One region of the Brevibacillus sp. FSL K6-2834 genome, then DNA from elsewhere that is predicted to be linked to it. Evidence: riboswitches for the same ligand, from Rfam matches in the RefSeq annotation. Region 1 holds a riboswitch; each other region holds the start of a gene.
The links. A riboswitch is a leader RNA that binds a small molecule or an ion and turns the genes downstream of it on or off. The one in region 1 is predicted to bind lysine.
Positions count from the first base shown of each region.

Region 1 (5,545 bases):
CCTGTTGGATAAATTTTCCGAGCTGTTTATTTGCGGCATCCAACTCACCTTGCAGGGTCTTCGCTTTTTCTTTGATATAAATCACAATCGGAAAAAACATTTGAATAATCATAAACGGGAGAAGGATCGAATTCTCATCGAGAAGGTTGCCCGTTCTCTTCCAGAAAACAGCCATAAACATGAGGGCGATGGCTGCAATCCCTACACCAATATGCCATTTGGACTTTGATCTTCCCAGAAGATCAGCAAAGATGAACCCATAAAACAGGAGATTCGGACCGACATACATACCGAGCAGAGCAAGCGTAACAAAGCCGGTGAGAACGGCCGCCAAAAGGTATAGATTCCGATACCAAAGCCCCATGTAAAATGAAACGAGGAATGCCAGCAGAAGAATGAAGCTTCCCGAGAGACCAAGCGTTGAATTCGAACGTAGAACATAATAAAACAAAAACACAACCGATATGACATCTAAGAGCAGATAGTTTTTGATTTGTTCTCTCGGGTAGAGCTTCCTTATCATTGATAGCCTCCAGAGCGGTTATCTCGTATCGAAAATCCCTATTGCACGTCTACGGAGCGTTTCCATAGGTCCAAACCTGAAACCTTGAAGCCATGCCGTTGCAAACAGTATTTGGAATACGGATATTCCGATCCAAACTACGATAATTGTCACGGAATCCAGCTTTCCGCCAAGAGCAAAACCCCAACCGTAGAAAAGAATGGAACAAATGATATTTTGCATGACATAGCAGCTTAAAGACATTTTTCCGGCATTTTCAAGAAGGCCCCAAAGCCAATTCAACTTCGTATATTGTATCATTCTTCCAATAATCGCCAAATACCCTACGGAAAGAAGGGGCGCGAATAAATAGCGAACAGGGAGATCAAAAACGCCTCCAGGGATAAAAATCAACAGGTTTAAAGGCAAGCCGATAAACATTCCCAGTTTGAAAAGCTTGTCGCGCTGTTTTTTGCCGTTCTCATCTTGAGAAAAGACCCCCGCACGCATGAAGCGAACACCAAGCAAAAATAAAAAGACATTCATGGGAATCGTGAAGATCGCTTCCAATCTAAGCGGGACGAAATGAGACAGGCGATAATGGACTTGCTGCAGCCAAGAGCCGTCTCTATAAAGAGCGATGACTTCGTCAGAACCGCGCAGTGTCATATTGGCATCAATCAGACTAATCACCAGGATCCCCAGGATGGCAGTTGCATGCAGGCTTCCAAGCACTTTCATCGTTATGGATATCAAGCGGTCGCCGCCTTTGACGATGTAGGCGACGATCATTGCAGTTATGCCATAGCTCATTAAGATGTCATACTCCATGACCAGGGTAAAATGCAGCAAGCCTTCCAGGAATAATAGCGAGGATACCCAAATATAGATTCCAGGCCAAGCGTTCCCTTTGCGAATGGCTTGCTGATATTTTAGCTCAAGTCCTACTCCAAACATGATTGTCAACAATCCCAGCAGCTTCCCGTTGACGAGAAATAACACGATCATCCTGATGAGATCGTCTTTTGCCCACCACCCAGAATAATCATATGTCGTAAGGTAGGTAAGATCCCCCAAATGGGCGAAAATCCATATGTTTGTCCCTAACGTCCCGAGGATTGCAAAGCCTCGCAGAATATCAAGAAGACGGATTCTTTCTTTGCGTTGTTCCATATCCCTCACCCTTTTGCGTATGAATTTCATGTAGTCTTAGTGTAGCCATGAAAAGAGCGAGGGAACATTCACACCTGTAAAGAGATGTTTATGACTCGTGTCATAAAGTTTGTAACAAGCAATCAAATCAAGCCGTTTGCTGGTCGGCCTCAGCTGGTGGAATTGGCTCAAGGCTGTTTTCCAAGGGACAGGAAGAGGATGGGAGTCCCCGCTATGGTAAGTAACAAATGATAAAATACGGGTGATGCTATGTTTATAAGGAGATTGGTACCGTTCGTCGTCTGTTTCCTGCTGGCTGCTTGTGCGAGCTCTACTGTAAGCATTGATAAAATAAAAAAACTGAGCTTTCAAGTATTCTTACCGGAGTCTCTGCCGGATGGTTATACTGAACAAAAAACGCTCTTGGATCTAAATGAAGGGTCTCTCTTAATCTCGTACGTAAACAGCGATACGTACATTGAACTTCTGCAAATGAAGAAATCAACATACGACTACCATCCGATGATCGAGTGGTACGCAAATAAAGGCAACAGTCAGAAATCCGATGATCGGTTTGAGATAGTCGGCAATTATGTGGTCGATATGGATAATTCGTTAAACAAACAAGGTGTGTGGGAAGCAGTATTTCTGCCGAAACAAGACTTGGACAGTCAGACGAAATACAACGAGCTTCGCTATTATCATCTGCAGTCAAACAGCAACGAAGAAGAGCGGAAAACATTCATGGAGAGCCTCGCCCCCATACATTGATGAGAGGAATAAGTCTTTTTGCGCATACAGGAACGCAAAAAATAGTCTGCCAGCATCATTTGGAGAAAAGACCCAGGTTGACAGAATTAACATAACATTGTAAACTCAAAAACATAATTGAATATGGACCTCACTTAAAACAGTGAGGTAGAGGTTGCGATATTTAACAGTCCTTGGCGGAGTTCGAGAAAGCGTTGATGCCAGGGAGAAGGAAATGTCGCCGAAGCTTGCAATATTTCTCGGTATTGCATTGCTGGGTCTGCAGTTAAGAGCTGCAGGACTGTCTCAATAAATGACCCGATTTATTGAGTTGTGCTATCTCATCTGGGAAAAGAGAGGTATTTGGGCAACTATGTTTGTAGTGCGACCTGAGTCTATCTCAGGTCGCTTTTTGCATTTTTTCAGCCAAAAAACCAGAAGCCAAAGGAGAAAATGAACCATGAAAAAACAGTCATCATTCATAGCTATGTTTCTATCCGCTGTACTTTTGCTCGCAGGATGTGGGACAGGCGGAGGCAGCTCGCAATCTGCCTCAACCGATGAGGGAACATTCAAGGTAGGGATGGAAGCGGGATACGCTCCGTTCAACTGGACCCAAATGGACGATTCCAACGGTGCTGTGAAAATCGACGGCAATGCGGAGTACGCAGGCGGATACGATGTAGAAATTGCGAAAAAGATTGCGGATGGCCTGGGCAAAAAATTGGTCATCGTGAAAACGGAGTGGGATGGCCTTGTTCCTGCATTAACCTCCGGCAAAATCGATGCGATCATTGCAGGGATGTCTCCAACTGCAGAGCGCAAACAAACGATCGATTTCTCGGACAACTACTATAAATCCAATTTGGTCATGGTCGTGAAAAAAGGCGGAAAATACGAGAACGCTACTTCGATCCAGGATTTCAAAGGGGCAAAAGTGACTGCCCAATTGAATACATTCCACTATTCCGTGATCAATCAAATCGAGGGCGTCGTTCAGGAGCCTGCGATGGACAACTTCCCGGCGATGCGCGTAGCGCTTGAATCCGGAATGATTGACGGTTACGTCTCTGAGCGTCCGGAAGCCGTCAGTGCCTCCACGGCCAACCCGAACTTTGCCATGGTCGAGTTTACGGATGGATTTACGACCTCGGAAGATGATACGGCCATCGCTGTCGGCGTGAAAAAAGACAGTGAATGGACGAAAAAAATCAATGAGATTTTATCCGGCATTTCGGAGGAAGAGCGTACCAGGATCATGGATACAGCCATCAAAAATCAACCAGCAGCACAATAATCGCTTGCGAACCGGCTGCATCTCCATGCAGTCGGTTTTATGCGCATAGGGCAGGGGAGCTTCCCTGCATGAACGGAGGAGAACGATGAGCTTCGAGTGGATTGTAAAAATCATTTCCGAAAACTGGCCCATGTTCCTTCGCGGAGCGGGAATGACCCTATTCATCGCTTTGCTCGGAACGATTTTGGGAGCCATCATTGGCCTATTGATCGGGCTTATCCGGACGATCCCCGTTCCGGAGCGGGGAGCCAAAAGGGCGATTTTGAAAGCAGTCAATGCCATTCTAGCTACGTATATCGAATTTTTCCGGGGAACACCGATGATTGTGCAGGCGATGGTCATCTACTACGGTTCCGCCTTGGCATTCGGGGTTGATATGGACCGGATTCTGGCCGCCGTCTTCGTCGTGTCGATTAATACGGGAGCGTACATGGCCGAGATTGTTCGCGGCGGGATTATTTCGATTGACAAGGGACAGTTTGAAGCAGCCCATGCGATTGGGATGAATCACGTTCAAACGATGATGAATGTCGTGCTGCCGCAAGTGATTCGCAATATCCTGCCGGCAACGGGGAACCAGTTTGTCATCAATATCAAGGATACTTCCGTACTCAATGTCATTTCGGTCACCGAATTGTATTTCACGACCAAATCGATTGCCGGGAATAACTTCAGATATTTCGAGTCCTTTTTTGTTGCGTGTGTGATGTATTTCATCATGACCCTGATCGTCACGAAAATTTTGCGCTATTTCGAAAGAAAGCTGGAAGGCCCGGACAATTACGCCGTAATGGCGAATCCCGTGCAGGTAGAAGGCAAGAAATAATCGAGGAAGGAGGCGAGCATATGGAGGCCATCATAGAAATTAAACACGTCAACAAATACTTTGGCAGTCACGAGGTATTAAAGGACATCGATTTTTCGGTCAAAAAAGGAGAAGTCGTCACGATTATCGGTTCCTCCGGATCGGGCAAATCAACGCTGCTTCGATGCATCAATCTATTGGAAAAGCCGAGCGGCGGGGAAATTATGTATAAGGGTGAAAACATTTTAGACGAGAAGCACGACATTTTCACCTACCGCCGAAAGCTGGGCATGGTATTCCAGCAGTTTAACCTGTTCAATAATCACAATGTGCTGAGCAATTGCGTGGTCGGGCAAGTAAAGGTGTTAAAGCGATCCAAGGATGAAGCTGAAAAAGTCGCGATGAAGTATCTCAAAATTGTCGGGATGGACAAGTATGTGAACGCCAGGCCGAATCAATTGTCGGGCGGGCAAAAGCAGCGCGTGGCCATTGCGCGGGCTCTTTCCATGGAGCCGGATGTGATGCTGTTCGATGAACCGACATCGGCGCTTGACCCGGAAATGGTGGGCGAGGTGCTGAAGGTGATGAAGCAGCTTGCCGAATCCGGTCTGACGATGTTGATCGTCACGCATGAAATGGAGTTCGCAAAGGAAGTCTCCGATCGCGTGGTCTTTATGGACAAGGGAGTCATCGCAGAGGAAGGAAGTCCCGAGCAAATTTTCAACCATCCGACTCAAGAGCGGACGAGAGAATTCTTGAAGCGGACGTTGCGCAGCTCCTGAGTGTCTGATACGTTTCGGAATGTTGATACGTTCCAGAGTGTCTGATACGTTGCTGAGCGGTGAGCGTCTCCTGCACGCGCATCATTATAAAAAGAACGCAGTGAAGGCAGTTTTTACGCCAAAAGCCAGGTTCCTCCGGTGAGGGAGCCTGGCTTTTCGTATTTGTTATCACATTTGGCAAGTTCATGTAAAGAAAACACTTATCGCGCCCATTCTCCGGGGACATTGATTACGCACAAGACCAGGAGGCAAGTTTA
Region 1 is NZ_CP151945.1:5,578,233-5,583,777, reverse strand. It holds gene NST96_RS26860 (sensor histidine kinase) at 1-523, opposite strand, end outside; gene NST96_RS26855 (DUF418 domain-containing protein) at 542-1,675, opposite strand; gene NST96_RS26850 (hypothetical protein) at 2,147-2,425, shown strand; lysine riboswitch at 2,566-2,751, shown strand; gene NST96_RS26845 (transporter substrate-binding domain-containing protein) at 2,865-3,701, shown strand; gene NST96_RS26840 (amino acid ABC transporter permease) at 3,787-4,527, shown strand; gene NST96_RS26835 (amino acid ABC transporter ATP-binding protein) at 4,548-5,288, shown strand; gene NST96_RS26830 (DUF4367 domain-containing protein) at 5,543-5,545, opposite strand, start outside.

Region 2 (5,545 bases), 1.4 Mb from region 1:
AGCCTGTCTTCCTGCGGACGAACGCTGAGCAGCAATTCAAGCTGACGCCGGAGGAGCTGGAAGCCCACATCAGCCCGCGGACCAAAGCGATTATCTTCTGCTACCCGAACAACCCGACGGGCAGCACGATGACTGCCGAGGAGTGGAGCAAGCTGCTTCCGGTGATTGAAAAGCACGATCTGCTGGTCATCTCCGACGAGATTTACGCCGAGCTGACCTATGGAAGAATGCACGACAGCATCGCGGCTCTGCCGGGGATGAAGGACCGGACGATCTTGATTTCCGGCTTTTCCAAGGCATTTGCGATGACGGGATGGCGGCTCGGCTATGTCTGCGCTTCTCCCGACCTGCTTGCGGGGATGCTGAAAATCCATCAGTACACGATGCTGTGCGCGCCGGTAATGGCTCAAATGGCTGCCTTGGAAGCGCTGCGTCACGGACAGGCAGACATGGAGCGGATGGTGGAGAGCTACCGTCAGCGCCGCAATTTCGTCGTTCAAGGGTTTCAGGACATCGGCCTGGCCTGCCATGAGCCGGAGGGAGCCTTCTACGCGTTTCCTTCCATTCGCTCTACGGGCCTGGAGGCAGCCGAATTTGCCGAACGCCTGCTGATGGAGGAAAAGGTGGCAGTGGTGCCGGGTGATGTGTTTGGCGACTGCGGCAAGGGCCATATTCGCTGCTCCTATGCGACTTCGCTGGAACAGCTGCAAAAGGCGCTGGAGCGGATGGGACGTTTTGTCCAAAAGGTTTCTGCCAAATAAGATTGGCGTGCATGGAAAAAGGCCGGGAGCTGATCCCGGCCTTGCCTGTTGGATGGTGAGCACATCATTGCAGGAGAGCAGGAGAGCCGCCGCTTATGATTGCTCGTTGGTCAAATCCACTTTGTGCAGCGGAACGACCTTGGTTTTTTTCGTGTATTTGTAGCCCAGCCAGACGAGGATGAAGAGCGGCAGGCCGATGTACGATACAAGTGCGCCGCCCCAGTCGATCGTCTCGCCGGTAAAGGCGGTGTAGTTTTGGCCAAGCACGACGATGAGGCAGATGATGAAGGCGAGGATCGGTCCAAACGGGAACCATTTCGCCCGGTAAGGCAGCTGCTTCAGATCGTAGCCTTGTGCCAGATACGCCTTGCGGAAGCGGTAGTGGCTCACCGCAATCCCGAGCCAGGCGATAAAGCCGGACATCCCGGAAGCATTCAAGAGCCAGACGTAGACGGTGCCATCCCCGAACAGCGAGGACAGAAAGGCAAACATCCCGATAAGCGTTGTCAGCAGGAGGGCGTTGGTCGGCACGCCGCGGCTGTTCACTTTGGCAAAAAGCTTGGGAGCTCTTCCTTCTTTGGCGAGAACATACAGCATCCGCGTAGACGCGTACATCCCGGAGTTGCCCGCCGAGAGGACGGATGTCAAAATGACGGCGTTCATGACAGAAGCGGCAAAGGCAAACCCCGCTTTTTCAAACACCAGCGTGAACGGGCTGACTGCAATGTCCGTAATGTCGCTGTTTATGAGATTCGGATTGTCGTACGGGATCAGCATCCCGATGACGAAGATCGCAAAAATATAGAACAGCAGGATGCGCCAAAAGATTTGCTTGATGGCTTTCGGAATGTTGCGGGCCGGGTCCTCGCTCTCGCCTGCGGCAATCCCGACCAGCTCGGTTCCCTGGAAGGAAAAGCCGGCGATCATGAAGACGCCGAGCATCGCCATAAAGCCGCCGCTGAACGGCGCATCTCCCTTGGTAAAGTTGTGGAAGCCGACTGCTTCGCCGCCCATAATGCCAAAAATCATCAATACGCCGACGATGATAAAGATGATGACCGTACTTACTTTGATCAAGGAAAACCAATATTCGGATTCGCCGTATCCTTTTACTGATAACATATTTAAGCCAAACATAAGGACGAGGAAAAGCGCGCTCCAGAGAATGGACGGCGTGTCCGGGAACCAGTATTTCATGATGAGCGCACCGGCTGAAAGCTCGACGGCAATCGTGATCGCCCAGTTGTACCAGTAATTCCATCCGAGCGCGAAGCCGAGGGACGGATCGACAAATTTGGACGCATAAGTGCTGAAGGAGCCGGATACCGGCATGAACGCCGCCATCTCACCGAGGCTCGTCATCAGGAAAAAGACCATCAGGCTGATCGCTATATAGGCAACCAAAGCACCGCCCGGACCGGCAGAGTGAATGGAGCCGCCGCTCGCCAGGAAAAGTCCGGTACCGATCGATCCGCCGATGGCGATCATCGTCAAGTGACGGGCTTTCAATCCGCGTTGCAATTGATTGGAAGACATAAAATAAAAACACGACCTTTCTCTTGATTTGCGGGAAGGAAGGCCGGAAATAAAAATACCACCACAAGCCAAAAACGGCAAAAGGGCGGTATGATCCAATCCCCACCAAGCCTTCACGGAAGATAGCACACCACGCTTGCTCGGCTGGCAAACGTGACAGTTCTGTCCCTTGTCGGGTACAGCCCCAGCCTGTGTGTACAGAGAATACACGGCAGACTTCGGCAGCTTTTCCTTCTTCTGGAGTCATCAATCTTCTCTGGATCTCGTACAGAATAATATAAAAGCCGCGACCTCTATCCTCATCGTGTCTGATGAGGATAATTGCTATGAGATTATGTTATGGTTCAAGTATATGGGTTTTTCCTTTAAAATCAAGTGTGATTTTGTGGCAGTGAGGTCCGGGACATCGCGACGGTCTATTATTTTTGGTTTATCGAAGCTGGAGAAGGGTACGAAGGAAAAGAGGGCCATGCTCTGACAGTATGAAGATTATGGTGTGGATATGACAGCTAATGGGATCGCAGGCTGCAAAAAAATGTGTAACAGATGCTACAAAAACCATCTAGTCATCTGAGTCTTTATTCATGGTAAAATAGTACCATAATTAGGAATGTTAGATGTCTTCCCTTCAAAGACACTGCATAGCTCGAACGCAAATAAAGGAAAGAGGTGAGCCGTTTTCATGAAGCGGAGTCTGCATCGACTGTTTTTGATGTGCCTCGCATTTCTGATCTGCTTTACCGGTTTTTCGCTGGAATGGACAAGCAGTCCTGCTATGGCTGCGTCGGCGGTAAATCGCACGAACGATCCGTTAAACGGGGATTGGTCCAAGCCGTATGCCGTAAAGTACGATACGACAGAGGCCGATCTGATGGTCCGGGTCGGGGATATCGACAATCTGGGCGGAGGCTGGCCGAACGGCTACGATCCATTTTCGGGAAAAAGCACAGGGGCCCCATATCCGAAAGTAACTCACCAGCCGACCGATCCGGCAGGAACGGACCAGCTGATGGTGATCAGCTCCTTTCAATATCCGGATTTGCGGAACCCCAAAAATGATGCCAATGATCATGTGGCGGACGGCTATACCCGAAACAATTACAGCAAGACAGCCAATCCGGTCGTTCCCATCAAGGTAACCTTTGACACGAAAAACACCCCGATCGAAGGGGCCATTCTCCAGATGTTCATCAATGACTATCAGCCGCGGAAGTATCCGGGGCGGGTCAAATATACAGCCGAGCTGAACGGCGTCCGGGCGCCGTTTCTGGAGAACGTTATCAACTCGCTCAACCAGCATGGGCCGATCGGAAAGCTGATCAGCGTCCAAATTCCGGATGAATACCTGCCGCTCTTGAAGGACGGAAGCCTGACCATCCTTCTCGATGACAAGACGACGCGAAATCCGTACGGAGACGGCGCAGCCATCGATTTTGTCAAGCTGCTGATCAATCTCGGAGAGTACAAGCACACCGGTACGATCAAAGGCAAGGTTACGGATTCGGGCTCGCCTCCCAAGCCGCTCGCGGGTGCTGTCGTATCTGCCGGGGGAATTGTTTCGGCAGTGACGAATGCGAAAGGCGAGTACATCCTCCAGGATGTCCCCGCAGGTCTGGTCTCTGTGGAAGCGGCCAAGGACGGGTACATCCCGCAGCTCAAGCTGATTGAAAACTTTGAGGCAGGAGACACCGCTATACTGGACTTTCAGCTCGCCCCGCAGCCAAGCGACAACGCCTACCTGCAAAATCTGACGGTAAAAGGGGAGACACTGGTCCCGCTTGAGCCCGGCTTTGACAGGTCGCAAGGCAGCTATGACGTTCATTTGAACAGCCATGTCCAAACTGTTGCGATCACCCCCACGCTCGAAGACAGCAGGGCGAGCATGACCGTAAACGGAGAGGGTCATCAGAGCGGCACCCCCAAGGTGATCCCGGTCAAGCCGGGTGCGACCAAGGTCACGATCGTCGTCACGGCGCAGGACGGAAAGACGAAACGCACATACGAGGTGACGGTCCATACGCCGCTCACATCGGTGGACCTCGCCCGTTCCCTGTCCGAATCGGCGATCAAGCTGGGGGAAACGAGTGTAATCCGCTACACGGTCACGCCCAAGTCCTTTTCGGCTGAAGGATTGGCCGACAAACCCGCCGGCAGAGCAACGGGGATTCGTCCGTTCTTTTTGCTGAATCAGCCGTTTGTCTACGGAAAAGTCTATGACATCGGTTATGAACTGGACAAAGTGAAGGTGAACGGAAAGGGGAATTCGAACAACGGCGGACTTGCTTTGGGTGGAAGAGGAAAAAGCCATTTTCTCAGTGTGATGAGATCGGGCTATAGCGGCGAAGTGTCTGTCAACCAACAGCTCACTGCGGAACCGAGCGCAAAGCAGGATGACATTTTGGACACGCTGAAAGATTTGATCCGCTCGGGAGTCAAGGAAATCACCATTCCCCTGGTAGACGAAAGCCAGCTCGCCGATATGCTGAAGGGCCGCGATTCGGTCACGGTCAACGCCTTTGCCACTTTTGGGTTGTCTGTAGTCAACAACAGGGTAATCGCTAATTTTGCGGGCTATGGTCCGTTGCCGGAGACATTCGCCGTCACGGACGTTACGCTGACCGAGCCGTTCCCTGCGGAGGTGCCAATCGAGAGCATCGATAAGTCGTGGAGCAAGCGAAGCGACAATGGGACGCTGACGCTGAAGCTTCCGGACATCACCTACGAGCGCAAAGGGGATGTGTATCAGGCTGCGCCCGTTTCGTTTGGCATAACCGTGAAGCCGACCAGGACCGGCACGTACCTGCTGTCCGACTCGCAGCTGACGTACCGGGAAGGAAACGCGGTCAACAGCCGTTTCTTCAACAATTTGACACTGCAGGTGGATACGAATATTCCGCCAGTGACAGGACTGAAGGTCACCCCGGAAAAAGCCTCGATCCTCGTAGGGGAGACGGTCGGCTTGAAGGCCAGAATTACGCCTGACAACGCCGATCAAAGCGTGATCTGGACGTCTGCTGACAGCAAGGTCGCTACAGTCTCCTCCAACGGCATCGTCACGGGGGTGAAGCCAGGGCGTGCGGTCATTACCGCCAGAACACCGGACGGCAAATTCTCCTCCTCAAGTGAGATTACGGTAACGAGCAAGCCAGTCCTCGACCTTGCTGCGAACAATGGCTGGGATGCGATGTATCCGGAAAAAGCGGTTGTAACGGCGGAAGTCATCGATTTTCCAGAGTCGTTCCCGATGA
Region 2 is NZ_CP151945.1:1,305,584-1,311,128, forward strand. It holds gene NST96_RS06625 (aminotransferase) at 1-761, shown strand, start outside; gene NST96_RS06630 (amino acid permease) at 855-2,297, opposite strand; lysine riboswitch at 2,413-2,601, opposite strand; gene NST96_RS06635 (cadherin-like beta sandwich domain-containing protein) at 2,980-5,545, shown strand, end outside.
Region 2: linked by a shared signal. The riboswitch ahead of NST96_RS06630 (amino acid permease) and the one ahead of NST96_RS26845 (transporter substrate-binding domain-containing protein) in region 1 are both predicted to bind lysine.

Region 3 (5,545 bases), 1.9 Mb from region 1:
GATTCGGATCTTTTCGATAACCGTTTCCACATTGCCGGCTCCGCCAAACTCGGCGATGAAGCGCCCGCCGGGACGAAGCGCAATCCAAATGCTTTCAGCCACCTTCTCGGGCTGCTTCATCCAGTGCAAGGCGGCATTGGAAAAAACGGCATCGAAGGTTTCGGTTGTACGATAAGTATGAGCGTCCGCAACATAAAAAGGAAGATGCGGATATTTTTTTCGCGCGGCATCGATCATTTCTTCAGAGAAGTCAATTCCGGTCGGTTTGGCCCCCATGCTCGCCAGCTCATGGGACAAGTCGCCCGTCCCGCACCCGATATCGAGGACAGACTCGCCCGGTTTCGCTTGAAGCCAATCCAGGATGCCTTTGCCAAAGGCGGAAACAAAGCTCATTTTCGTGTCGTACAATTGCGAATTCCATGAATGCGTATCAGTCATGTGAACCCCCTCCTTGCTTTGTTTTTACCAGCAAAAAGGGTATTAGTCAAATCTATAATAAGTATAAAAGTAATAGGAAATTTCTATTTGCATTTGCGAAACAATGCCTTCAGGCAGACGATAAGGGAGGATGAAGGATGGAACCAGTTGTTTTGCGCGGGCATCATTTGCTGTGTGTCCACGGTTTTCGCGGAATGGGATACAGTCCTGACTTTGTTGTCAAAATGGGGGAGATTGTAGAGAGAATCCGCGACAATGAGCAAGACTTTCCGATTCAAGTCGTAAAAGGATTCGATGAAACGTGTCAAGTCTGTCCTCATAAAGGATCGACGCGCTGCGAAGCGGCTCCTGATTCGGAGGAGCATGTCCAAACGCTGGATCAAAATGTGTTTCGGCACCTGGGAATCACGCCAGGGGAGGTTTATCTCAAGTCGGAACTCGTGCAAAGGACACGCGAGAGAGTATCCCCAGATGATTTGGCCCATTTATGCGAAGGGTGCTCGTGGTTATCCTACGGTGTCTGCAAGGAGGGAATAACCGAGCTTCGCAAAGGAAAAAACCCTGAACCTTCCTAATTTTTTCTGACGTGCTTCGAGGATTTGGGAAAGAAAGATCAGGGAGGGAACGGCAATGACGGAGGAAGAGTGGGGCATCCTCTACAAACTTGGCTTTCGCATGGAAGAAGGAAAAGTGAAACATCTCAAGCTGGGAGTCGTAAAAGAAATTGAGGATTTTTCGGGTTTTGATTCACTCTCGGAGTTGGAAGCATTCGCAAAGGAATGCTTGCGGACCCGATGCCTCGTAAACAAGCAGAAGAAACGCGATAAACGGCAAAGGGGTTGAACGGATCGTGGAGCTTGAAGATCGAGTGACACTAACCCGTAAGTTGGATGAGGTAAGGAAATGGGAATCAGACCAGAACGATCTGTGGTTTTGGGAAAAGCTTGGGCGCCTCCCCTTTGTCTTTCTAGACCGGATCACGCCAAACGTGGTGCGGGACAAACTTGGCACAGCCGTCGACGAACTGGTTGCCTTTTTGGAGAACGGAGGGAAGTACCTGGTACGTGAGCAGGATATCCACACCCGCTTTCAGGAAGCGTTCCCGAGGAAGGACGAGCAGTCGCTAGAAACGCTTCCGATCAATCAGCGTCCACTCGCGCAAATGGATAAAATCGCCGCAGAGCTGAGCGAGTCGCGTGCCACCTTTGCAGCCGTACAAGGAGCCACCACAGGCTTTGGCGGCATCTTTACGCTTGCAATCGACATTCCTCTGCTGCTGGGCACCTCGCTAAAGGTACTGCAGGAGATGGCGATTTGCTACGGCTATGATCCGCAGGACAAGCGGGAGCGGCTGTTTATTGTCAAATGTCTGCAGTTCGCTTCCTCGGATATTGTAGGAAAGCAGGCGATCCTGGAGGAGCTGTCTTCTTTCGACAATCCTTCCAAAGAGCGGGATGTACTCTCTCAGCTTCAGGGCTGGCGAGAGGTAGTGGTGACCTACACGGAAAATTTCGGGTGGAAAAAGCTGTTTCAGATCGTACCGGTCGCGGGAATGCTCTTCGGCGCTTATCTGAATCGCTCGTCTGTCCGTGACGTGGCGGAGACGGGCATGATGCTGTATCGCAAGAGAAGGATTCTCGAGCGGCTTGGCACGGAGGCGTAGCTGTAGTGTGAACAAAAGCCCAAATGGCCGAATCGGCCGAACAAATTGCCCAGCCAAACGCCGAACCGAATTATTGAACCGATTTTCTGAATTGCAACCGTCCAGATTAAGTGATGCTGCCGCTCCTACGTCGTCTCCAGCTCCTCGGCGGTAATGGCAAAGATCAGGTGATCCTCCCATTTACCGTTGATTTGCAAATAGCGAAGCGACAGTCCTTCTTCGCGAAATCGGTTTTTCGCAAGAACCTTGATCGAGCCTGTATTGCGCGGCATGACCGCAGCTTGAACCCGGTGAAGCTTTGCTTCGGTAAACGCAAATCGGATGACTTCTCCTACTGCTCTGGTCATTATTCCTTTGCCGTTATGAGATTGATCGAGGAAATAGCCGAGTGTAGCGTTTTGCCAGGCTCCGCGCACGATATTGGAGAGGTTGACGCGGCCGACGAGGGTTTGATCAGGGCCGACGAAAATGCCGAACGAATAGCCTGTCCCTTCGCGAAAGCTTCGCTCTGCCTCCTCCAACTGCTGGTACTGCGCTTCAATTGTGTAAAAAGAAGCGGGGCGGATGGGTTCAAAAGGCTGCAGAAATTGGTGGTTTTGTTGCCGCAAAGAGGCCAGGGCAGGGGCATCGCTTGCAGACAAGGGACGAACAAGAAACGCAGAAGGTGCAAACATCTTCAGGTTCAGCCTCCTATTCACATATAGGGTGGATGGAAAGTTTAGCATGAATCAGGACTGTTGAAAAGAGGGAAAAGGGAGTCGCTGACAATGCCGTCCAGCAGGAGCGGCCCACTCTCGATTCAACAGTTGCCACCGGGTACGGAATTTGGTACAGTACAGGGTAAGTAAAGCTGAACAATTGCATATTGCCTTCTAAATAGAGGCGCGCTGCGGATGAGTACTTCTTTTCATCAGGAATGGGGAAAGGGAAGAGGAGAAAAGGCCAAAGCGCCGAAGTTCTGGCCGCATCCCCATTGGCGGCAGGGCTGGGGTGCTCGTGAATAATGATCATCCTGTCATAGGAGAAGTTTCTCTTATGGAGCGCTATTTACGTTTGCTTGTCCGGTATCAAAAAGCAATGAGTATAGCGTTTGCACTCATTGCTTTTTCTACATTCATTTCAAGAAAAGTGGAGGAGAAGTACTGTGAACATGATGGATGCCAATGAAATTATCTCGTTTATTCAAAAAAGCGAAAAGAAAACGCCTGTAAAGGTATACCTCAAAGGGGATTTGGACGGCATCGACTTCGGTCCCAGCGCAAAAGCCTTTTTGAACGGCGGCACGGGAGTCGTTTTCGGGGAGTGGAAGGAAATCCAGCCTGTTCTGGAGCAGCATGCGGATAAAATCGCGGATTATGTAGTGGAGAGCGACCGCCGCAACTCTGCGATTCCGCTTTTGGATACAAAAAACATTCAGGCACGCATTGAGCCAGGCGCAATCATTCGCGACCAGGTGAGCATCGGCAACAACGCCGTCATCATGATGGGAGCTTCCATCAACATCGGAGCCGTCATCGGAGAAGGCACCATGATCGACATGAACGTCGTCGTCGGCGGACGCGGAACGATCGGGAAAAATTGCCACATCGGCGCAGGTGCTGTCATTGCCGGCGTGATCGAACCGCCATCTGCGTCTCCGGTCGTTATCGAAGACGATGTCGTGGTAGGAGCAAATGCGGTCATTTTGGAAGGGGTTCGCGTCGGAAAAGGCTCCGTTGTAGCCGCAGGAGCTGTCGTTATCGAGGACGTTCCGCCGAATGTGGTAGTAGCTGGTACGCCCGCACGCATTATCAAGCAAATCGACGAAAAGACACGCTCCAAGACGGAGATCAAGCAGGAGCTGAGACAGCTGTAAGGGAGAGGGTAGGCATGGACTGGCGTTCGCTTGATCAACAATACATCGTCTCTACGTACAAAAGACTGCCGATCGCTATCGCCAAGGGCGAGGGAAATTACCTCTACGACACGAATGGCAAGGGATATCTCGATTTGTTTACCGGACTTGCCGTAAACGTGCTCGGCCACTCTCACCCGCGGATTATTCAGGCCCTGCGGGAGCAAGGGGAGCAATTTTTGCACATCTCCAATATTTTCCTCAATCCCCCTGCGATCAAGCTGGCGCAGAGGCTGATCGAGCATACCATCCCGGGGAAAGTCTTCTTTACCAATTCCGGAGCAGAAGCGACCGAGGCGGCTATCAAGCTGATTCACAAATGGACGGCTGCCGAAGGTACGGGACGCTCAGGCATCGTGGTTCTGTCCAACAGCTTTCACGGCCGGACATTGGGAGCTCTTCGCCTGACCAGACAGCCTCACGTCTATCAGGATTTTCCTCAGCCCGATTTTCCGGTCTATGAGCTGAAGGCAGGAGACATTGATCAGCTTCGCGCTGTCTGTGAGGAACGCCGTCCTGCTGCCGTTTTGATGGAGCCGGTGCTGGGCTCGGGCGGTGTCGTCCCTCTGGCTGAAAGCTATTTGCAGGAAGTGGCGGCGATCTGCCAGGCGACAGGCACTTTGTTTGCAATGGATGAGATTCAGACAGGAATGGGACGGACAGGCAAATTATTCGCTTTTCAACACGCTGCTGTGACACCGGACCTCATTCTTTTTGCCAAAGGAGTAGGGGGCGGGCTTCCGCTCGGGGGTGTCATCGCAGGCGAAAAACTGCAAGACTTGTTCAAGCCGGGTGATCACGGCACCACGTTTGCGCCGTCACCGCTCTCTGCCGCCTTGGGGAATGCAGTTCTGGACGAACTGTTGGACGCAGCGTTCCAAAGTCAATTGCAGGATGTGACGCAATACCTGTGGGATCGTTTGGAAGATCTGCGGGCAGCCTTTCCTGAGCAGCTGCAATCGCTTCGCGGAAAGGGAATGATGGTGGGAATCCCGCTCTCGGTTTCACCGGAGGAAGTAAGCCGGCTTCAGCAAAATTTGCTGGAGGAGGGGATTTTGGTCGATGTTACGCAAAAAACCATTGTCCGTTTGCTCCCGCCGCTTACGCTGACCCGCGGAGATGTCGATCGTTTTATGGAAGCCTTCACCCGCGAAATGAGCCAGTTGGCGGCCGGAAAGGAGGCGTAGCAGCGTGAGTGTTTCGACGTTTGTCCGTATCCGCAGAGATCTGCATCAAATTCCCGAGCCCGGGTTCGCGGAGTTCAAGACACAGCGTTACCTGCTCGATTATCTGGAGCAGCTCCCTGCAGAGCGGTTTGAGCTCAAGACATGGAAGACAGGCATTCTCGTAAAAGTGGCAGGCCGCAATCCGAAAAGAACGATCGCCTGGCGCGCGGACATGGACGGGCTTCCCATCACGGAAGAGACCTCCTATCCATTCCGCTCCAGGCACGAAGGGTATATGCACGCATGCGGACACGATATGCACATGGCGATTGGCCTCGGCATTCTGACGCATTTCGTCCATCATCCCATTGACGACGATCTCCT
Region 3 is NZ_CP151945.1:3,660,353-3,665,897, reverse strand. It holds gene NST96_RS18165 (class I SAM-dependent methyltransferase) at 1-438, opposite strand, end outside; gene NST96_RS18160 (DUF1284 domain-containing protein) at 576-1,013, shown strand; gene NST96_RS18155 (hypothetical protein) at 1,069-1,281, shown strand; gene NST96_RS18150 (EcsC family protein) at 1,289-2,101, shown strand; gene NST96_RS18145 (GNAT family protein) at 2,227-2,775, opposite strand; lysine riboswitch at 2,971-3,155, shown strand; gene dapD (2,3,4,5-tetrahydropyridine-2,6-dicarboxylate N-acetyltransferase) at 3,246-3,956, shown strand; gene NST96_RS18135 (acetylornithine transaminase) at 3,971-5,182, shown strand; gene NST96_RS18130 (N-acetyldiaminopimelate deacetylase) at 5,187-5,545, shown strand, end outside.
Region 3: linked by a shared signal. The riboswitch ahead of dapD (2,3,4,5-tetrahydropyridine-2,6-dicarboxylate N-acetyltransferase) and the one ahead of NST96_RS26845 (transporter substrate-binding domain-containing protein) in region 1 are both predicted to bind lysine.

Region 4 (5,545 bases), 1.9 Mb from region 1:
AACCCTGGCGTACGAACATCTGCAGCCTTGCTTCCTCTGAAGCGAGGCTGTTTTTTGCGGAGGCAGCCCAAGAAGGCGATAGGGAACGGGCGCTTCGGACAAACTATACTTTGACATGTCAGAAAGTGTCGCCGCACGTAGTCTTTTTTTACGGGGGATGGTATACTGAGTGGCGTGTGGAACCTTTTTCCGTACCGAATTTAAGGAGGTAATATTCCATGGCTATCGTTAATGCAACCGATCAGACCTTTTCCCAGGAAGTAGAGCAAGGCGGAACTGTCCTGGTTGACTTCTGGGCTCCTTGGTGCGGCCCTTGCAAAATGATCGCACCTGTATTGGAGCAAATCGACAGCGAAGTAGGCAGCAAGCTCAAAATCGTGAAAGTAAATGTCGATGACAATCCGGAGTCTGCAGGCCGTTTTGGCGTCATGTCCATCCCTACCCTGATCGTATTCAAAGACGGTCAACCGGTAGATAAAGTGATCGGTTTCCAACCGAAGGAAGCCCTCATGGGAACTGTCGGCAAACACCTGTAAAGACTTGCAATACGGTCTTTGAGAAGCAGCATTCGCCTATGGCGGGTGCTGCTTTTTTCGGTTCATTCAAGGATAGATATGGTGCTTTTTCAAATAGATGGGGAGAGATTCCGTCGAGTTTTCACTGAAAACATGGTAACATGGAAGGACAACGTATGTTCCCTCAATCTGCTTTTTTCAGATGTGTGCGGGGGAATTCGGTGCGCATTTCAAATTTGAGCCAGTCACCTCGATGTACCGAGATTGCCATACATGGTTTTCCTGCAAAATCTTTTATGAAAGAAACGTGTGACAAATGAGCGGGAGGAGGAACTCAGGTGAAAATAACAAAGTTTCCACGTGAACAGAGAGAGCATGTGATCAACCAGGTTCAGTTGTATTTTCAGGATGAGCGGGGAGAAGAGCTGGGGCGTCTGGCCGCAGAGCAGATGCTTGATTTTTTTGTGAAAACCCTGGGTCCTGTCGTTTACAATCAGGCGGTTGAGGATTGCCGCAAGCTGATGCTGGAGCGGATGAGCGCTCTGGAGGATGATTTTTATACACTGGAACAACCGCTTGCCCAGCACCGCAGAAGCGGTCTATGAGAGTAGAGAGTACATGAAAGGGAGGGAGCAGCCGTGAACAGCTCCTTGAAAGACAAGCTGGCAGTCCTGCCGGATAAGCCGGGCTGCTACCTGATGAAGAACGAAGAGGGCGAAATTATTTACGTGGGCAAGGCCAAAGTGCTGAAAAACCGCGTTCGCTCCTATTTTACCGGAAGCCATGACGGCAAGACGCAGCTGTTGGTCAGCGAGATTGCCGATTTTGAATACATCGTCGTCTCTTCAGCGATCGAAGCGCTCATCCTGGAGTGCAATCTGATCAAAAAGCACAATCCGCGCTACAATGTCAAACTGATGGACGACAAGACGTACCCCTACATCAAGATCACCAACGAAGCGCAGCCGCGGCTGGAGATTACCCGCAAAGTGCTGAAGGACAAGGCACGTTACTTCGGTCCGTACGCGAACGCGGGCGCGGCTTCCGAGGTGAAAAAGCTGCTGGATCGACTCTACCCGCTGCGCAAGTGCAAAACGATGCCGAAGCAGGTCTGTCTCTACTACCATTTGGGACAATGTCTGGCGCCTTGTGTGTACGAGGTAGAGGCGGCGGAGAATCAGCGGCTGGTCGAGGAGATTGCCCGTTTTCTCGACGGCGGCCACGAGGAAATGAAAAAGCAGTTGACGGAGAAAATGCAGCAGGCGGCGGAGAATATGGAGTTTGAACGGGCCAAGGAGTACCGTGACCAGATCCGCAGCATCGAGGCGGTCATGGAGAAGCAAAAGGTGACCTTCACCGATACGGTCGACCGCGACATCATCGGATTTTCTGTAGAGAAAGGCTGGATGTGCGTCCAGGTTTTCTATATGAGGCAAGGCAAAATGATTGAGCGGGATACGACCTCTTTTCCTTACTACGGCGGCGAAAAAGAGGATTTCATGTCCTACGTCAGCCAGTTTTACTTTGACAAGCAGAATGCCCTCCCCCGGGAAATCCTGCTGCCGGAGGAAAGCGATCCGGAGCTGCTCGCCGAGTGGCTGGGCGTGAAGGTGCATGCGCCGAAGCGCGGCAAAAAGCGGGAGCTGGTGCAGATGGCCAGCGAGAATGCCCGCATTGCCCTGCAGGAGAAATTTGCGCTCATGTCCAAGGACGATGCCCGGACGATTCAGGCTGTGCACAATCTGGGCCATATTCTCGGGATCGGAACCCCGCACCGGATCGAAGCGTTTGACAACTCCAACATTCAGGGGACAGAGCCGGTCTCTGCGATGGTCGTGTTTACAGATGGACGCCCGGACAAAAAAGAGTACCGGAAATTCAAGATCAAAAGCGTCGAGGGGCCGGATGATTACGGCTCGATGCGCGAGGTAGTCCGGCGCCGGTACACGCGCCTGCTGAAGGAAAACCAGACGCTGCCCGACCTGATCGTAATTGACGGAGGCAAAGGACAGATCAGCGCTGCGATAGATGTGCTGGAAAATGAATTGGGGCTCTACATCCCGGTATGCGGTCTGGCCAAGGATGAAAAGCACAAGACTGCCCAGCTCCTCTACGGGAATCCGCCCGAGCCGGTCGAGCTGAAGCGGGACAGCTATGAGTTTTACCTGCTCCAGCGCGTGCAGGATGAGGTCCACCGATTTGCGATTACGTTTCACCGGCAGGCCCGGACAAAGACGATGCTCTCTTCCCAGTTGGACGACATTCCCGGCATCGGCGAAAAACGGCGCAAGCTTCTGTTCCAGCATTTTGGTTCGCTGAAAAAGATGAAAGAGGCGACTGTCGAGGATTTCAGGCAGCTCGGGATTGGCGACAAGCTGGCCCGGGAGATTATCGCCCATCTCAGGAAGATGTGAGCTGAGAAATTGTTCAAAATAATATTTGAACCGGTGCCTTTTGCGTGATATAATCCCTTTCAAACAGAATATGTAACCTCACTTCCCTTTATTGGAGTGAGGTAGAGGCGCGAAAACCATGAGTACCACCCTGAGATCGGGATCGTTGACGGGTAGCGGAAAGGGGGATTCGCCGAAGTACGGAGGGAAGACCCGCTTCCTTGCGTGCTGGGCCTGTGTTGAACAAATACAGGACTGTCATCTGAGCAATACCCCATTGCCGGATGGAGAGCTATCTCACGAGTCTGCTGCGTGTAGATGACAGGGGCTGTACTGTCATGCTTTGTGCCAGCGGCTTGCGTGGTCCAGGGAAGGAGGAACCGATATTGTCTATTACGTAGGCAACGGCAGGTATTTTCCTTGTCGTTGCCTTTTTTGATAAGGAAAAGACTCATGCAACGTTTCGTTTCGACAGAGAATATCCATAGAGACATTGGTCTATTCAAGGAAAAGGGAGAGAAGCCGCATGGGGTTGATCGTGCAGAAATACGGAGGGACCTCCGTTGGTAGCATTGAACGCATTTTTCGAGTAGCAGACCGGATTATTGAATATAAAAAAGCGGGCCATGATATGGTCATTGTCGTATCCGCGATGGGCAAGTCGACAGATGTGCTGGTGGATATGGCCAAACAAATTTCCGCCTACCCTTCGGAGCGCGAGATGGATATGCTCTTGGCGACAGGTGAACAGGTCTCCATCGCACTTTTGTCCATGGCTCTGCATCAGCGCGGCTATGACGCCATTTCTCTCACCGGCTGGCAGGCTGGTGTCACAACAGAAGCGATCCACAGCAAAGCGCGGATCACGGAAATCAAAACCGAGCGGATTCAAAAGGAACTGGCCCGGGGACGTGTCGTCATTGTGGCAGGGTTTCAAGGGGTCAGTGCCGAAGGAGAAATAACCACATTGGGACGAGGCGGTTCCGATACTTCTGCCGTAGCGCTTGCAGCCGGCCTGAATGCCGACAGATGCGAGATCTTTACGGATGTGGCCGGCGTGTATACGGCCGATCCGCGGGTCGTTCCGTCCGCGCAAAAGCTGGACAGTATCTCATATGACGAAATGCTGGAGCTGGCCAATCTGGGGGCCGGTGTTCTTCACCCGCGCTCTGTGGAAGCGGCCAAAACATACAAAGTGCGGCTCGTCGTCCGATCCAGTTTTACGGCTGAAGAAGGTACGTACGTAGAGGAGGTTGCCAATATGGAAACAGGAAGAGTAGTAAGCGGCGTGGCACATGATGAAGATGTGGCAAAACTGACGGTCGTGGGCATGCCTGCGCGAGTGGGAACCCTGTCCCGCCTCTTCAATACGCTGGCTGACAACCAGGTAAACGTAGACATCATTATCCAAAGCTCCTATGATGCGGACGTGACGAACATCTCGTTCACGGTGGCTGCCAGCGACCTGCCAAAAGCGCTGGAAACCCTCTCCTCCAATCAGGCAGAGCTTGGCTTTGAAAAAGTCGATCATGAAGAGGGCCTGACCAAGGTATCGATCGTCGGTGCCGGCATGGTGAACAATCCGGGGGTTGCCGCCGAGATGTTCCGCGTCTTGGCCGAGCAGGACATCACGATCAAAATGGTATCCACCTCCGACATCAAGGTTTCTTGCGTGATTCCCGCAGAACTTACGGAACTGGCAGTTCGCAGCTTGCATACGGCCTACGGCTTGGACGTAAGCGAAGAAGCCGTGGTGCACAGTTTGTAAGCACAACCACATACAAGAGTCGCCTCCCCCCTTTTCGTTGAAGAGGGGGGTTAAATATGACCGTCTGGCTGTTCATTGCAGCGAGGCGCATTTGATTCCTTTTTCCTGTTTCTTCTATATAAATATAGGGAAGCTGATCCGGGACTTTTGTTCAGGTGATGGCACCAGAAGAATCACGCATTCAAACAGCCAAAGAGATCAAGACGCTCCCCTTCTCGGCCAGCTCCATTCGCACCTCCGGCTCCCTGCCCTGCCACCTGTTGACGGCTCCGGCAATGATTCCGCATTCCAGGGCCAGAGAGCGCAAAATTCGTTCAGGCGGCATGTATGAAAAAATCGTGTGCGTCAATCGATATCGATAATGACGCTCTCCCTCCTCCAGGACATCCAGCTTGCCGAGGCCCAGCCTGATAAAAGGCATGACGAGGCCCGCTGCGGACTGGATCGGAATCTGACGGCCAATGTCTTTTCCCAGCCAGTGGAGAATGGCTTGCTCGCTTTCTCCCAAAAGAGTGCTTGTCAGTTTTTCGCGAAGCAGATGATAGCCCAGGTAGGGCATGTGAATGCGTTCGATGTCGGTAATGACACGGGAGGGGAGCAGTGCCCCGAGTTGTTCCTGTTCTTTCACCGGGATGCCTCCTTTTCTAGCACAGGCGGCCGGTGCTTGTCCCTTTTTGCAAAGGTTTTGCACCGAGGCCTGCGAGAGAATGCGGTCTGGTTTGTTACTTGATATAGTAGTATGAGAAAGAGAAGCGGGATATGACAGATTCATAGAAAATAGCAAATTTTTTTAGTCCATTCTAAAAATAGAATTAGTCTATTCATTGTCTTGACGCTCTATAAAGACAGGAGTACAATTGGTTTTGGTC
Region 4 is NZ_CP151945.1:1,789,728-1,795,272, forward strand. It holds gene NST96_RS08835 (electron transfer flavoprotein subunit alpha/FixB family protein) at 1-2, shown strand, start outside; gene trxA (thioredoxin) at 219-536, shown strand; gene NST96_RS08845 (DUF2164 domain-containing protein) at 854-1,120, shown strand; gene uvrC (excinuclease ABC subunit UvrC) at 1,154-2,929, shown strand; lysine riboswitch at 3,024-3,211, shown strand; gene NST96_RS08855 (aspartate kinase) at 3,435-4,676, shown strand; gene NST96_RS08860 (DUF2507 domain-containing protein) at 4,858-5,304, opposite strand.
Region 4: linked by a shared signal. The riboswitch ahead of NST96_RS08855 (aspartate kinase) and the one ahead of NST96_RS26845 (transporter substrate-binding domain-containing protein) in region 1 are both predicted to bind lysine.